2 regions of the Escherichia marmotae genome follow, and region 1 is predicted to be linked to the other one. Evidence: riboswitches for the same ligand, from Rfam matches in the RefSeq annotation. Region 1 holds a riboswitch; the other holds the start of a gene.

Region 1 (8,131 bases):
TCGCGATGACTTCTTCGGCACGCGCGAGATTGATACCGTAGCGGGCGATAAAGTGGTCGATCAAGTCAAACTGGCTGGCGGGTTTTCCATCCAGCTCGGTGACGATGCCGTTAACAATTTTTATTGATGGTTTCGGGTCGTTCGGGCTTTCCATCGCAATGAAGCCTTCTTCAATCCACTCTTTAACGAAACCATCCTGGTTAACCGGGCGTTTTTCCAGTGCTTCAAATCTTTTCGATCTCATGAATCTGCCTCATGGAATTCAGATGTAGGAAGGGCGATCGTTTTTCGGTGTATCACCGAGAGTCGAAAGCACGGTTTTACCGATTTCGCGAGCGGAGATGACCGCCTGTCGGACAGCGCCGGAGTCACCCGAGATAATCAGAATGACTTCATTACTGAAGCTGGTGCCATGAGCTGGGGAGCTGTATGCCACGACATCCACATTGGCGGATTTCAGCGCAGTATCGGCCATCAGAACACCAACAGCAGCCGGAGCGCCGACAATGACGCCACAAGCGCGGCCCAGTGGTGCGCCAAACGCTTTTTCCAGTGCATAGCTGGCGCGGGCGGTATATTGCAGTTCAAGATGTCCGGCTTCATTGGCGCAGACGTCGCCAAAGGTTCGGTCGAGTTCTTTCAGCGCAACTTCAATACCGCGTTTCACGTCGGAAACATCGTTGCCACCTAAGAGGATTAATGAGCCGTGTCCGGCACCACCTTTGGTATCGCGAGGAAGTTCAATGCTAATAACTTCAGTGTTCGTGGCTTTTACTGCTTCATCCGCGGCCATAATGTGTGGCCCCGCACCAATACGCGCGCCCAGAATGCCAATGGAGCGATAGCGTTTTTCAAGTTTCATCGCGTCCAATAGGGCGCTATCAACATTCGCAATGACCAGACCTACAGTGTCGCCAATAGCGGTGCCAACAAATTCCGTTAACGTGCAGCTTTTTTCTGCCATAGCCGTCTCTCGTGTTTGATGAGTTGTTTTCGGGAGAACCTCATGCTCTGGCGTCGCTACGCGAGCGATGACCTGCGCCATGATCTGTTCGACCAGTTCATTGCTGCTCATGGGTTAATTCCCTTTGGTAAGATTTTTTCGACATCAGTATGTGGGCGGGGAATTACGTGTACGGCTTTCACTTCACCGACGTTACGTGCGGCGGCGGCACCTGCGTCTGTTGCCGCTTTTACCGCCCCGACATCACCACGAACGATGACGGTCACCAGCTCGGAACCTATTTTTTCGTAGCCAACCAGCAATACATTTGCCGATTTAACCATGGCATCTGCGGCCTCTATGGCGGCAGTTAAGCCTTTGGTTTCAACCATTCCTAACGCTTCTTGTTGCATAAAGACCTCGCCTAGATTTTTTGACGATATGACTATAAAAAAAAGCGAGAAAAAAGAATGGCTGACTTAATCATCCGATGAGCAAAATTAATAGAGGGTAAATATTATAAAATTGCCTTAATTATCTATATGTTATTAATTTACTGGTCGTTTTCTGGTTTTTTTAATGTGAATTAATTGCATTGGTCGGTAGATTTAATTTGCACTAATGCTTTATCGGGTTGGGCTTTGCGGAAGTGAATTGTGATATTTGTTTAAGTTTTATTATATAAGGATGGCAATTTTTTATTGTGGAAATCTGGCAGAGTTGGCGAGCTCAATAGCGATTGTATCTAAGTTGAATACTTTTTGAATGACAATAATTTGCTATATCAACACGATTTTTCAGCGTGCCGGTCATGCATGTTGGCAATATTTTCCCCGGCGCAATTTTTATAGTTGCGCTCGATATACACGACAATCAGTGCACGATTAACTGATAAAGAAACAAACTCCGTAAAGAAGGTGTCACTATGAATGATTCACTCAAGGCGCAATGCGTTGCCGAGTTTTTGGGCACCGGACTGTTCCTCTTTTTTGGCATTGGTTGTTTATGCGCCCTAAAACTTGCCGGGGCAAGTCTGGGTCTGTGGGAAATTTGTATCATTTGGGGGTTAGGTATTTCACTTGCTGTTTACCTTACGGCAGGCATTTCTGGCGCCCATCTGAACCCGGCGGTTACCATTGCTCTGTGGTTGTTTGCTGCTTTTCCTGCCCGTAAAGTGTTGCCATATTGTGTGGCACAATTGGCGGGGGCCTTTGGTGGAGCCGTTCTGGCGTATTTTTTATACAACAGCTTGTTTACCGATTTTGAATCCACTCACAATATAGTTCGTGGTAGCGCTGAAAGTTTGCAACTCGCCAGTATCTTTAGCACTTATCCGGCTGCCGCGTTAAATGTATGGCAAGCGGCGTTGGTTGAAGTGGTCATTACGTCCATGTTGATGGGGTTGATTATGGCGTTAACCGATGACGGCAATGGCGTACCAAAAGGACCTCTTGCTCCTTTACTTATTGGCATTCTGGTTGCTGTTATTGGTGCATCTACTGGACCATTAACCGGTTTTGCCATGAATCCAGCGCGTGATTTCGGGCCAAAAATTTTCACCTGGCTTGCTGGTTGGGGGGGAAATAGCGATGACCGGTGGGCGTAATATTCCTTATTTCATCGTCCCCATTATTGCTCCGATCATTGGGGCATGTGTTGGCGCAGCAATTTATCGTTTTCTCATTGCAAAAAACTTACCTGTCAATAGTGTTACGCCTAAAGACATCATCGAATAGTGAAATAACATAGCGGTTATAAACGTTTATTTTTTTACTGTTTGTGATCTGCTTTCAGAACTTATTAAAAAGTCTCCCGCCTCACGGAGGCTTTTGTTATTGTCCTTTGTGCTTCTCGTCAGTAAATCATTAGGGATGATGTGAAGATTAAATGTAAAACAATTGTTTTACTATAACAATAAATTAACTGGGAGGTTTTATCATGATTTCTGCGGCGACACTTAATTCAGAACTCATTAATAAAATCGCGCAGGATTTTGCGCAGGCGACCAGCCTTGCGGTTGTCGTGGTTAATATCCACGGTGATGAAATTTCCGAGCTGTTTAACTTCACCTCATTTTGTCAGATGATGCGGCGACATCCTCAGCTTAGCACACGCTGCCGCATGAGCGATCGTTGTGGGGGGCTGGAAGCCTCTAAATCCGATCAACCTTGTATTTATCGTTGCCATGCAGGATTAACCGATTTTTCTATCCCTCTGGTGATTGCCGGGCATTTAGTCGGCTTTGTATTGTGTGGACAAGTCCGCCTGCGTAATGATGATGTCGATTTAGTCGATATTCTGAATGTCGATGATTGTTGGCAGGCAGATCCCGAGTTACTTAATGAATTTCGCAAAGTCCCGGAGATGGATTACTCGCGAGTTATGGCTTCTGCTGATCTGTTGAAGTTAATTGTGGAAAACTGCCTCAAAAAACAACTCAATTTTGTTGTTATTAAAGAGAATAAACCTTATTCGGATCCGCTACGTCAGACTCGCACGCCTAATCCCCACGATAACAAAATGAAAAAAGCATTACGCTATATTGATGCGCATTTATCAGACGATTTGCGCCTGGAAGATGTTGCCTCCCATGTTTATCTCAGCCCTTATTACTTCAGTAAATTGTTCAAGAAATATCATGGGATTGGTTTTAATGCGTGGGTAAACCAACAACGGATGGCCAGCGCCCGCGAGTTGCTGTGCCATAGTGACTGGAGCATCGCCAGCATTGCGCGTAATTTAGGCTTTTCGCAAACCAGTTATTTTTGCAAAGTTTTTCGTCAGACGTATCAGGTAACACCGCAGGTATATCGTCAGCAAATTAGCGAAAATACAGCAGCGGAAACAGCATAAATTGAATGTAAAAAATGAGGGATGACTAAATAGATTCCGACAGTAATAATTAACGTTATTTACGTGTTATGGGAAAAGTGAAATCAGCTCATAACATACGCTGACAGGTTTGGCACATTTGTGCCTGGGAAGTGGGTGTAAATCCCTCGCAGCCCCCGCTGCTGTAATGCTGACAACCCCGAAAATACCACTGATCGCGAGATTGGGAAGGGTGGGGGAGGATGACGCTAAGCCAGAAGACCAGCCTGCCAGTCAATACCAACAACTTCGGTGGGAAGTGGGTTGCCCGGAAGCGTCTGCTTGAGCACTGACGCGTCTTTATACCCCTACCACCCTGAAAGGATCAGGGGATGGCGGCATCATTTAGTTTATTCATCGTAGTGCCGACAGGCATCAGGGCTGCACTCAAGGCGCAGCAATCTTTTTTTATGGTATATCAACCTGACCGTCATTGCAGGAAACCAAGCGGAGGACGGAGGGTATGAAAACGATGAAACCCGAATCGATAGCACTTTTTTGCCTCTCCACTGGCGATATTGAATTGGCTAAACATCTGGCTGAAATGTTGCCAATGACCTGTTTTGTTGGTGAGGACTGGCAGCAAGGTTTTCTGCCTTTTAACGGAGGGCCAGTACAATCGTTGTCAGATGCATATAGCGATTATTCAGTGCTGTTATTGATTGCTGAAAACGGGGCATCCATACCAGAAAGCTTTTCTCATCCTGATGGTGCGACGGTAATCTTAATTGCAGAGCACAATGCCCGTTTGTTGGCCGGTCCGACCGGTGGAGCAGTAGCATTAATCCATTATCTGAATGAGACGTGTCGATGGAGAGAATCTGTTGCTAATGACGCATTTTGTCGGGCGTTTTCACAGGGAAATCAGACTATCTCACAATGCCGTCCTCATTCGTAATGAATTGAGAATACTGGATTTTTATTTTTATTACGCGCAGTATTAATCGAGGGAGTGTTATTACGGTCAGCACGGTGGTGTATCCATTGTTCTGGTCAATGAATACCATCATACAATTGAATCAGGAGTCCGTATGATGATTTTAGTGACGGGTGGAGCACGGAGCGGGAAAAGCCGGCACGCTGAGGCGCTTATTGGGAATTCTCCACAGGTTCTGTATATCGCCACTTCGCAAATCCTTGACGATGAGATGGCGGCACGAATTGAGCATCATCGACAAGGCCGCCCGGTGCACTGGCGTACAGTGGAACGCTGGCAACAGCTTGATGAGTTAATTAATGCGGACATTAATCCGCAACACGCCGTGTTGCTGGAATGCATTACGACAATGGTGACTAATCTGTTGTTTGAATATGGCGGCGATAAAGACCCTGACGAATGGGACTATATGGCGCTGGAGCTGGCGATTAATGACGAGATTCAGTCGTTGATTGCCGCCTGTCTATGTTGCCCTGCAAAAGTCGTAGTAGTCACCAATGAAGTGGGAATGGGGATTGTGCCGGAGAATCGCCTGGCGCGACATTTTCGTGATATTGCCGGGCGAGTGAATCAGCAACTGGCCGCTGCGGCAGATGAAGTATGGCTGGTGGTTTCGGGTATTGGAGTAAAAATCAAATGAGTAAATTATTTTGGGCGATGCTCTCTTTTATTACGCGTCTGCCTGTACCGCATCGTTGGTCCCAGGGGCTGGATTTTGAGCATTATTCTCGCGGTATTATTACTTTTCCTTTAATTGGTTTATTACTTGGTGCTATTAGCGGACTGGTCTTCATGGTGTTGCAGGCATGGTGTGGTGTGCCGCTGGCGGCATTGTTTAGTGTGCTGGTTCTGGCGCTGATGACCGGAGGATTCCACCTGGATGGGCTTGCAGATACCTGTGATGGCGTATTTTCTGCTCGTAGCCGCGATCGCATGTTGGAAATCATGCGTGATAGTCGTTTAGGAACCCACGGCGGTCTGGCACTGATTTTTGTTGTGCTGGCAAAGATTCTGGTGTTAAGCGAGCTGGCATTACGTGGTGAGCCGATCCTTGCATCTCTGGCAGCAGCGTGTGCGGTCAGCCGCGGAGCCGCTGCGTTATTAATGTATCGTCATCGTTATGCCAGGGAAGAAGGGCTTGGCAATGTGTTTATTGGTAAAATCGATGGACGACAAACCTGTGTCACCCTCGGTTTAGCCGTTATTTTTGCAGCCGTATTATTGCCAGGTATGCACGGTGTTGCTGCTATGGTGGTGACGATGGTGGTGATTTTCATCCTCGGTCAGCTTCTCAAACGTACTCTGGGTGGGCAGACCGGCGATACGCTGGGAGCGGCCATTGAACTTGGTGAACTGGTTTTCCTGCTGGCGCTGCTGTAAGACAGATAACCCAGGAGAAGTGACATGCAAACACTCGTCGATTTACTGAATACAATCCCTGCTATCGATTCTGCCGCTATGTCGCGCGTACAACGGTATATTGACGGGTTACTAAAACCCGTCGGTAGTCTGGGAAGACTGGAGTCGCTTGCCATACAACTGGCGGGAATGCCGGGGCTGAATGGCACACCTCATGTGGGCAAAAAAGCAGTACTGGTCATGTGTGCCGATCACGGCGTCTGGGATGAGGGGGTCGCTATTTCCCCGAAAGCGGTGACAGCCATTCAGGCTGAAAATATGACACGCGGAACAACAGGCGTGTGTGTGCTGGCAGCACAAGCGGGTGCTAAAGTTCATGTGATTGATGTGGGGATAGATACTGCAGAGCCAATCCCCGGACTTATCAACATGCGTGTCGCCCGAGGTAGTGGCAACATCGCCTCAGGCCCGGCAATGAGCCGCTGCCAGGCTGAAGAGTTGCTTCTGGAAACCATCCGTTATACGCGTGAACTGGCGAAAAATGGCGTAACGCTGTTTGGTGTGGGCGAACTGGGGATGGCAAACACGACTCCGGCAGCGGCGATAGTTAGCGCTATGACGGGACATGATCCTGAAGTTGTGGTGGGTATTGGTGCAAACCTGCCAACAGATAAACTGGCTAATAAAGTGAATGTTGTCCGTCGGGCAATTACGTTGAATCAACCGAATCCACTGGATGGTGTTGATGTACTGGCAAAAGTCGGTGGGTTTGATTTGGTCGGAATGGCTGGCGTGATGTTAGGTGCCGCCTCCTGTGGTTTACCTGTATTGCTGGATGGATTTCTATCTTATGCCGCCGCGCTTGCGGCCTGCCAGATGTCACCCGCTATTAAACCTTATCTTATTCCTTCTCACTTATCGGCAGAAAAAGGGGCGCGTATTGCGCTGGCGCATTTGGGAATGGAGCCTTATCTCAATATGGAAATGCGCTTAGGTGAGGGGAGTGGCGCGGCACTGGCGATGCCCATCGTTGAAGCAGCTTGTGCGATATACAGCAGCATGGGCGAACTTGCTGCCAGTAATATTGTTCTACCCGGAAATACAACTTCTGGATTGAACAGCTAAAAACGGAAAGCCTGACAAAAGCTATACTTATTGGATAACTTTCGCGACTTAGGAAAGGGATATGATGCGTCGTGTAAATATTCTTTGTTCATTTGTTCTGCTTTTTGCCAGCCATCATAGTCTGGCGGTAACTTATCCACTACCTCCAGAGGGTAGCCGTTTAGTGGGGCAGTCTCTTACGGTTACGGTTCCCGATCGCAATATCCAGCCGCTTGAAACTTTTGCTGCGCAGTACGGGCAAGGGCTGAGTAATATGTTGGAAGCGAATCCAGGCGTTGACGTTTTCTTGCCGAAGTCTGGCTCGCAACTCACCATTCCGCAGCAACTGATTTTGCCCGACACTATACGTAAAGGGATAGTCGTTAACGTTGCTGAGATGCGTCTTTATTACTATCCGCCAGACAGTAATACTGTAGAAGTTTTTCCTATCGGGATCGGTCAGGCCGGGCGTGAAACCCCGCGTAACTGGGTGACTGCCGTTGAACGAAAACAAGAAGCGCCAACCTGGACGCCAACTCCCAACACTCGCCGCGAATATGCGAAACGTGGGGAGAGTCTGCCCGCGTTTGTCCCTGCCGGACCCGATAATCCTATGGGGTTGTACGCTATTTATATCGGCAGGTTATATGCCATCCACGGTACTAATGCCAATTTTGGTATTGGCCTACGGGTGAGTCAGGGCTGTATTCGTCTGCGTAATGACGATATCAAGTATCTGTTTGATAATGTTCCGGTAGGCACGCGTGTGCAAATTATTGATCAGCCTGTGAAATACACAACTGAACCGGATGGTTCAAAGTGGCTGGAAGTTCATGAACCGCTGTCGCGCAATCGAGCAGAATATGAGTCTGACAGAAAAGTGCCATTGCTGGTAACGCCTTCTTTGCGGGCGTTTA
Region 2 (8,131 bases), 1.6 Mb from region 1:
GGGATAACGTTCTTGCACTGCAGTGACAATTTCCACCACGCGCTCAACAATAAACTCTTCGCTTTTTTCGCCATACGGGAAAGCGACGTTATCAAAAGCATAAATGTAATGGAGATCCGGTAAGAGACGCCGGATCTCGTCATAGACCGACAGCCCACCGACGCCGGAGTCAAACACCAGCACGGTGGGACGTGGTTCAGAAGGTGTAGCTGCCAGACAAGGTGTATTCCCGTCCTGCAGTTTGGTAGCCATAGACTGTCTCGTAATCTTTGTCGAACAGGTTGGCTATTTTACCACGAACAGTCAGATGAGAGGTGACCGGATATGCAACCGCAATATCCCACAAGCTCACACCGCCCATTTTCACAGTTTGATAGGGATAAGATGAGTAATCCTTATCATAGCGAGTACCTAAATACTGGTAAGTAATACCCCAATCAAAATCATACAGTTGCCAGTCGAGCTGATATTTCACCTGCTGTTTAGCGCGACGTAATAACGGCGTGTCGGTAATCGCATTACGTGCGTCGACATAATCGTAACTCACCGTATGTGTCAGCGGTCCGGTATCAAAATTGGCGGTCGCCTCGACGCCTTTAATCCGCGCTTTCCCTTCGTTGTAGTATTTCAGGATGTGATCGTCATAATCGATCAGGTCACTGATATCGTTACGATACCCGGAGATACGCCAGTTCACCCCGGCGGTTAAACCCTCAAACGCACCTTCCCACTGTTTGCTTTTTTCGGGGTTCAGATCCGGATTACCGTAGAAACCGTACAGTTGCCCAAGATTAGGTGCCTTGTACGACGTGCCATAAGAAGCGATAAAGCGATAGCCTTCAATGAACTCCCAACCAGCACTGGTTTGCCAGGTGCCATGACGACCAAACTGTGAGTTATCATCGCTGCGTGCAGCACCTTCAAACGTAAAATCGCCAACTTGTTGTACCCCGGTCAGATAGATCCCCGTATTACGTTGATCATACCCATCTGCAACATATCCAGTGCCTGGCGTCGTAGTTTGCTTCTGCCAGTCAACACCCGCGCCGATATTACCGTGACCAACGGTGACGTTGTTTGCCCACTGGACGGTGTACTGCTTCATCTCATCGAGCGTCGCGGACGAATCATAACGACCATAATGCGGATCGTAGTTGTAATCTTTGCTGTGGCTGTAACTGGTAATCAGTTGTGATTTAATCAGCTCGCCGTTATAGCGCAGCCCGGTGTCCCAACTTTGGCTATAGAGTTTACGGGTATCGAGTAACGGTGAGCCGGGAGAATAATACGCGTCATAATTGGTACGATTATCATAGCCATAGCCGCGCACAAAGCCGCTCCAGGTGTCAGTAAAATTATGCTCCAGCGCACCATAAAGCGTTTTACTTAAAAAACCATCGTTATCTGGTTGTGCTTGCGTTCCGGTATTGCCATAGGCGACAACATCAAATCCATGGGTATGGGCATAATCGGCCAACAGAGTTACCCGTGTTTTATCCCCCAGTTGTTGCTGCGTAGAAACATCGTAGTTCTGATAACTATTACTTCCCCATCCCGCTGAAATTTCCGTGCCGGATTCATCACGCGTGGTGATGATATTCACCACTCCGCCTATTGCATCAGAACCATAAACGGCAGATCGCGGTCCACGGATATATTCAACTCGCTGGACAAGCGCAATAGGGAATTGGCTAAGGTCGGCAGAACCACTGACCCCCGCCAAATTCAGGCGTACGCCATCAATTAACACCAATACATGGCTGGCGTTTGTACCACGAATAAAAATAGAAGAGAGCTGACCTGAACCGCCATTCTGGGTGATATCCACGCCCGGCAGACGACGTAGAACATCGTTCACCGAGGCCGACTGCCAGCGGTCAATATCCTGACGTGTCACAACGGTAGTTGGAGCAAGCACAGTGCTGCGAGGCTGTTCAAAACGGTTAGCAGTAACAACGAGAGTATCCGGGCTGGTGTCCTGTGCCCAAGCGGAAAAGGCTGTGACGGAACACGCCGTCAGCAGCGAAGCTTTTTTAATCATTGTAAAGCATCCACAATAGAAGAAGGATGCCGCAGGTTTCATCAATATTACGCGATGATGAGAACCAGATGCGACGTTGGCCGGCAGGTCTTCGGGCTTGGAGGGGTATCTGAGGATACAAAGAGATGATGACTTCCCACCGGATGGCAGTGTCCGCATTACGCAATCATCGCACCTTTCCTTACCGCTGCGCGTCAGCTCCAGATTCGCACTGGATTCCCTATTAACTCACAGGACCGGCGAGTGGATGCTACAGGTTGTAACAAGTTGCTGTCCAGACGTCGCGCATAAATAGGAATTCATCAAGATCTGGACATCTGATGAGCAATCCCTACAATCGCCGCGTACATTTCATTTTCAGGATACATCATGACCCCCGAACACCTTCCAACAGAACAGTATGAAGCGCAGTTAGCCGAAAAAGTGGTACGTTTACAAAGTATGATGGCGCCGTTTTCTGACCTGGTTCCGGAAGTGTTTCGCTCGCCGGTCAGTCATTATCGGATGCGAGCAGAATTCCGCATCTGGCACGATGGCGATGACCTGTACCACATCATTTTCGATCAACAGACCAAAAGCCGCATCCACGTAGATAGCTTCCCCGCCGCCAGTGAACTGATCAACCAGTTGATGACGGCGATGATTGCGGGTGTGCGTAATAATCCCGTTCTGCGCCACAAGCTGTTCCAGATTGATTACCTCACCACATTGAGCAATCAGGCCGTCGTTTCTCTGCTGTACCATAAAAAGCTGGATGACGAGTGGCGTCAGCAGGCAGAAGCCCTGCGCGATGCACTGCGAGCGCAGAATCTGAATGTGCATTTGATTGGTCGGGCAACGAAAACAAAAATCGAGCTGGATCAGGATTACATTGATGAGCGTCTGCCGGTCGCAGGGAAAGAGATGATCTACCGTCAGGTAGAAAACAGCTTCACCCAGCCAAACGCGGCGATGAATATTCAGATGCTGGAATGGGCGCTGGATGTTACCAAAGGCTCAAAAGGCGATTTACTGGAGTTGTACTGCGGCAACGGTAATTTTTCATTAGCTCTGGCGCGCAATTTTGATCGAGTATTAGCCACCGAAATCGCCAAGCCGTCGGTCGCTGCCGCGCAATACAATATTGCTGCTAACCATATAGATAACGTACAAATTATTCGTATGGCGGCGGAAGAGTTTACTCAAGCGATGAATGGCGTGCGTGAGTTTAACCGTCTGCAAGGTATCGACCTGAAGAGTTATCAGTGCGAAACCATTTTTGTCGACCCACCGCGCAGCGGTCTGGACAGTGAAACCGAGAAAATGGTGCAGGCGTATCCGCGTATTTTGTATATCTCCTGCAACCCGGAAACGTTATGTAAGAATCTGGAAACATTAAGCCAGACGCACAAGGTTGAACGTCTGGCTCTGTTTGATCAGTTCCCCTACACGCACCATATGGAGTGTGGCGTATTACTAACCGCTAAGTAAAACCCATGCTGGATGCGCCAGCATCCAGCATGATACTGATTACTCAGCAATTTCCTGCTTACGGTTACGCATCTTCGCGCCAATCCAGAACACCATAATGACGGACAGCACGGCCGGGAAGAAGTTAGAACCGATATCCGGATATTCCGCACGAACCACCGTGCTGTACAGCAGAACACCGAGAATAAAACAGGCAGCAGCCAGACCCGGCAAACCTACCGGCATAGTGCGATTAAGATAACGTTGATGCAGGCAGTAGACCGTCAGCACCAGGGAAATAATCGGGAATACAGAAAATGGCACAATGGAGCTAAACAGCGCCGCAAAAGTACCATTGATCGATAAGCCTGCAACCAGCGCCAGCAGCAGCGTACCTCTATCTTGATTTGCTTGTTTCATTACTCGTCCTTCACATTTCCCGGAATAATTGCGGTTTTTTCTTGTTCACGGCGATACCAGTAATAAGCCCCTTTCGAAATCATTCGCAGTTGCAGTACCAGTCGCTCTTCTAATTGCCGACGTTGTTCGACGCCGACATCCAACGCCTCGGCACCCGCACTGAAGACAATCGTCACCATTGCTTCGGCTTGCGCTTCAGTAAACGCACGAGGCATATGGTTTTCAAGTTCCAGATAGTCCGCAAGTTCCGCAATGAAGTGCTGAATTTCACGCGCAACAGCGGCACGGAACGCAGCGGAGGTGCCGGAGCGTTCCCGCAATAATAACCGGAAGGCGTTCGGATTATTACCGATGAACTCCATAAATGTGGAGACCGAGGTGCGGATCACACTCCCGCCTTTAGCAATACGCTGACGCGCCTGGCGCATGAGTTGGCGCAGCATTAAACCGCTCTCATCAACCATGGTCAGACCAAGTTCGTCTACGTCGCGGAAATGCCGATAAAAAGAGGTGGGAGCAATGCCCGCTTCACGCGCCACTTCACGCAAACTCAGGCTGGCGAAGCTACGTTCAGCACTTAATTGGCTAAATGCGGCTTCCACCAGAGAACGGCGGGTTTTTTCTTTTTGTTGCGCTCTTACGCCCATCACGATGTCTAAATCCTTGCCAAAAGTACTGTTGGCACTATACCAGAGAATGAACATACTGGATTGCTCCAGTGTTGTGAATGAACGGTAACGCAATAAAACACATTTACTGCAACTCTTTAGCCGGTTCTTTCACAAACAACAACGCCAGCATCGACAACAACGTACCTCCGCCCAGATACCACGCTGGCGCCGTCAGGCTATCCAGTAACACAATGGATTGCGTGGCAAAGTATTGCGCAAACCCGCCGAAGATTGCTACGCCAATGCTATAAACCAGTGCGAAGCCCAATGCCCGAATCCGTTTCGGTAACAGTTCGGAAATCAGCAACATTACCGGTACACCGCCAAGCGTGGTGAAGCTGACCATCACGAAAACCACCGTCAGCAACATGCCGGGACTGGGATAATTCACCAACAGCCAGAACGATGGCCAGCTACAGATCAACACCATCACGCGGGAGATTAAAATCAGCTTTTTACGCCCGACCGAATCACACAGCATCCCCACCAACAACGCCCCCACAAACGTAATAACGCCCGCCAGTAACATCGCTGCATGAGAATAGTGTTGAGGCATCGCCAGATACTTCGCAGCCCAGGTGCCGTAGTAAAAGAGGGAGATATAGGTTGCAACCGTACTACCAATAGCGAGTAAAACACCATTAACGATGGTTGCTTTATGTTGCAAGAGCAGAGAAAACGCGCTTTCGCTGGCTGCGGCTTTTTTATGGTGCACAGGTTCAGGCACATCGTTTTCCAGACTCAGGCGCAGCCAGCAACCGATGGGCGCTAACAGCACACCAATAAAAAACGGTACACGCCAGCCCCACTCCGCCATTACGGTTTCTGAACCTGTGGCGAACGGCAGCCATGCGCTCAAACCCAAAGCGACGACACCACCAAAGGTCGTTGCCAGCCCCTGGGTCGCCAGCGACCAGCTACTGTAAAAGCCGCGACGATTTGCCGGAGCTGACTCAACCAGCAAAGACATTGAGGCACCGACTTCACCGCCTGCCGCAACGCCCTGAATCAGGCGCGCCAGCACCAGCGTCGCTGTTCCCCAATATCCCGCCGTCGCATATGTTGGCGCAATGCCGATCATCAGCGTACCGAGACTCATCAGGGCAATGGTAAACACCATCGCCGGTTTCCGCCCGAAACGATCGGCCCAGGCACCAACGATAATCCCACCAAGCGGGCGCATAAAAAAGCTCACGCCAAACGTTGCAAATGCCAGTAACAGCGCGACATTGTGATCGGCACTGGGTGGGAAGAAAAGCGTGCTGATATAGACCACAAAAAAGTTGTAAACGCCAAAATCAAAAAATTCGAGCGCATTGCCAAACGCCGAGGCAAAAATCACCCGTTTGCCGCTGGGCTTTTTCCTTACGTCCACTGTTTCATTTACGATCGCCGTCATTCCATGTTCCTTGCCAGATAGTGATGTTGTGTGTTGTTTTATTTATTGCAGCCAGGCTTCCACCAGTGCGCCCCAGTAGCTGCTTGCCGGAACCAGACTTGCATCGTTGAAGTCGTAACCTGGGTTATGCACCATGCATGCCCCTTCCCCGACATCGCCATTACCGAACAGCAAAAAAGCACCTTTCGGCTGGGCTTCCAGCATGAAAGAGAAATCTTCACTGCCCATCAGAGGCTTGATGCCAAACCCGGCCCGATCTTCACCAAACGTTTTACACGCCACCTGCCAGGCAAAGCGCGCCATCTCTTCATCGTTGACCAACACCGGAGTACCGTTAACATGCGTCACATCAGCCGTAGCACCAAAGCTGATAGCCTGGGCTTGTGCCAGAGCGGGAATACGGGCCAACAGAAGTTGCCGGGTTTCACGGCTAAGAGAGCGGACGCTAATTTTCATCTCAGCACTATCAGGAATGACGTTAGCGGCCTCACCCGCAACAATACTGCCGACGGTAATGACTGCTGCCTCCAGCGGATCGACATTGCGCGACACAATGCTTTGTAATGCGGTGGTGATATGTGCGGCAACCAGCACCGGATCAATCGCTTTGTGAGGGATCGCACCGTGTCCGCCACAACCACGAACCGTAATATGGAATTGATCCATTGACGCCATCAGCGCTCCGGGCTGGAAATAAAACTTACCCACTGGCAGACCGGGCATGTTATGCATGCCGAAAATGACATCGCAGGGGAAACGGTCAAAAAGCCCTTCTTTAACCATGATCTCGCCGCCGTTAATCATTTCTTCCGCTGGCTGGAAGATAAGGCGCAACGTGCCGTTAAAGCGGCGGGTTTCAGCAAGATAGCGCGCGGCACCCAGCAATATTGTGGTATGTCCGTCATGCCCGCAGGCATGCATTAAACCGGGATGTTTACTGGCCCAGGACTTGCCGCTATTTTCATAAATTGGCAGCGCATCCATATCGGCACGCAAGCCAATACTTTTCTCTCCGTCACCGACTTTTAAGGTAGCGACCACGCCCGTCGTCGCCAGCCCTTGTTCAACTTCATAACCCCACAGGCGTAGCTTTTCCGCCACCAGCGCACTGGTTTTAAACTCCTTTAACCCCAGCTCCGGATTTTCATGGATCTGATGGCGGATCTCGCGCAGTTCTTCCTCAAACCCACGAATAGAGTGTTCGATCATCGGCTATTCCTTTATTCACTGATAAACAGGCTAATTAACGGATTGCATTGATGGTATAAATACAAATAACCAATCAATATAAAATGTTTATCTATTTGTTTTATAAAATGATTTCACGGAGACAATAACAAAAAGGCACTTTTCAGCAAGATAAAACTATCTGCCATAAGAAAAAGCGTTTAATTGCGAATTAATGAGACAGGGAAGGAGCAGACAAAGCAAAGGCCGCTCACGATATAACCAGATAAATGACGGGGATCAATTGGCTTACCCGCGATAAAATGTTACCATTCTGTTGCTTTTATGTATAAGAACAGGTAAGCCCTACCATGTCACATTCCTACGATTACGATGCCATAGTAATAGGTTCCGGCCCCGGCGGCGAAGGCGCTGCAATGGGTCTGGTTAAACAAGGTGCGCGCGTCGCCGTTATCGAGCGTTATCAAAATGTTGGCGGCGGTTGCACCCACTGGGGCACCATTCCGTCGAAAGCCCTCCGTCACGCTGTCAGCCGCATTATAGAATTTAATCAAAACCCTCTTTATAGCGATCATTCACGGCTGCTCCGCTCTTCTTTTGCCGATATCCTCAACCATGCCGATAATGTGATTAATCAACAAACGCGCATGCGTCAGGGATTTTACGAACGTAATCACTGCGAAATATTGCAGGGAAACGCTCGCTTTGTTGACGAGCACACGTTGGCGCTGGATTGCCCTGACGGCACGGTAGAAACGCTGACCGCAGAAAAATATGTCATTGCCTGCGGTTCTCGCCCTTATCATCCGGCAGACGTCGATTTTACCCATCCGCGCATTTACGACAGCGACTCGATTCTTAGCATGCATCACGAACCGCGCCATGTACTTATCTACGGTGCCGGGGTGATCGGCTGCGAATATGCGTCGATCTTCCGTGGAATGGATGTGAAAGTCGATCTGA

What was found. A riboswitch is a leader RNA that binds a small molecule or an ion and turns the genes downstream of it on or off. The one in region 1 is predicted to bind cobalamin.
Region 2: another riboswitch for cobalamin. It lies ahead of btuB (TonB-dependent vitamin B12 receptor BtuB); the one in region 1 lies ahead of C1192_RS01965 (hypothetical protein).

The regions. Positions count from the first base shown of each region.
Region 1 is NZ_CP025979.1:406,221-414,351, forward strand. Features, by position in the region: gene pduC (propanediol dehydratase large subunit PduC) at 1-244, opposite strand, end outside; gene pduB (propanediol utilization microcompartment protein PduB) at 263-1,075, opposite strand; gene pduA (propanediol utilization microcompartment protein PduA) at 1,072-1,356, opposite strand; partial or broken gene pduF (propanediol diffusion facilitator PduF) at 1,869-2,679, shown strand; gene pocR (transcriptional regulator PocR) at 2,882-3,796, shown strand; cobalamin riboswitch at 3,885-4,059, shown strand; gene C1192_RS01965 (hypothetical protein) at 4,278-4,712, shown strand; gene cobU (bifunctional adenosylcobinamide kinase/adenosylcobinamide-phosphate guanylyltransferase) at 4,846-5,391, shown strand; gene cobS (adenosylcobinamide-GDP ribazoletransferase) at 5,388-6,131, shown strand; gene cobT (nicotinate-nucleotide--dimethylbenzimidazole phosphoribosyltransferase) at 6,156-7,235, shown strand; gene ldtA (L,D-transpeptidase) at 7,297-8,131, shown strand, end outside.
Region 2 is NZ_CP025979.1:3,511,824-3,519,954, reverse strand. Features, by position in the region: gene murI (glutamate racemase) at 1-252, opposite strand, end outside; gene btuB (TonB-dependent vitamin B12 receptor BtuB) at 197-2,041, opposite strand; cobalamin riboswitch at 2,107-2,297, opposite strand; gene trmA (tRNA (uridine(54)-C5)-methyltransferase TrmA) at 2,411-3,511, shown strand; gene C1192_RS18080 (YijD family membrane protein) at 3,551-3,910, opposite strand; gene fabR (HTH-type transcriptional repressor FabR) at 3,910-4,560, opposite strand; gene C1192_RS18070 (citrate-proton symporter) at 4,664-5,980, opposite strand; gene C1192_RS18065 (M20 aminoacylase family protein) at 6,023-7,189, opposite strand; gene sthA (Si-specific NAD(P)(+) transhydrogenase) at 7,519-8,131, shown strand, end outside.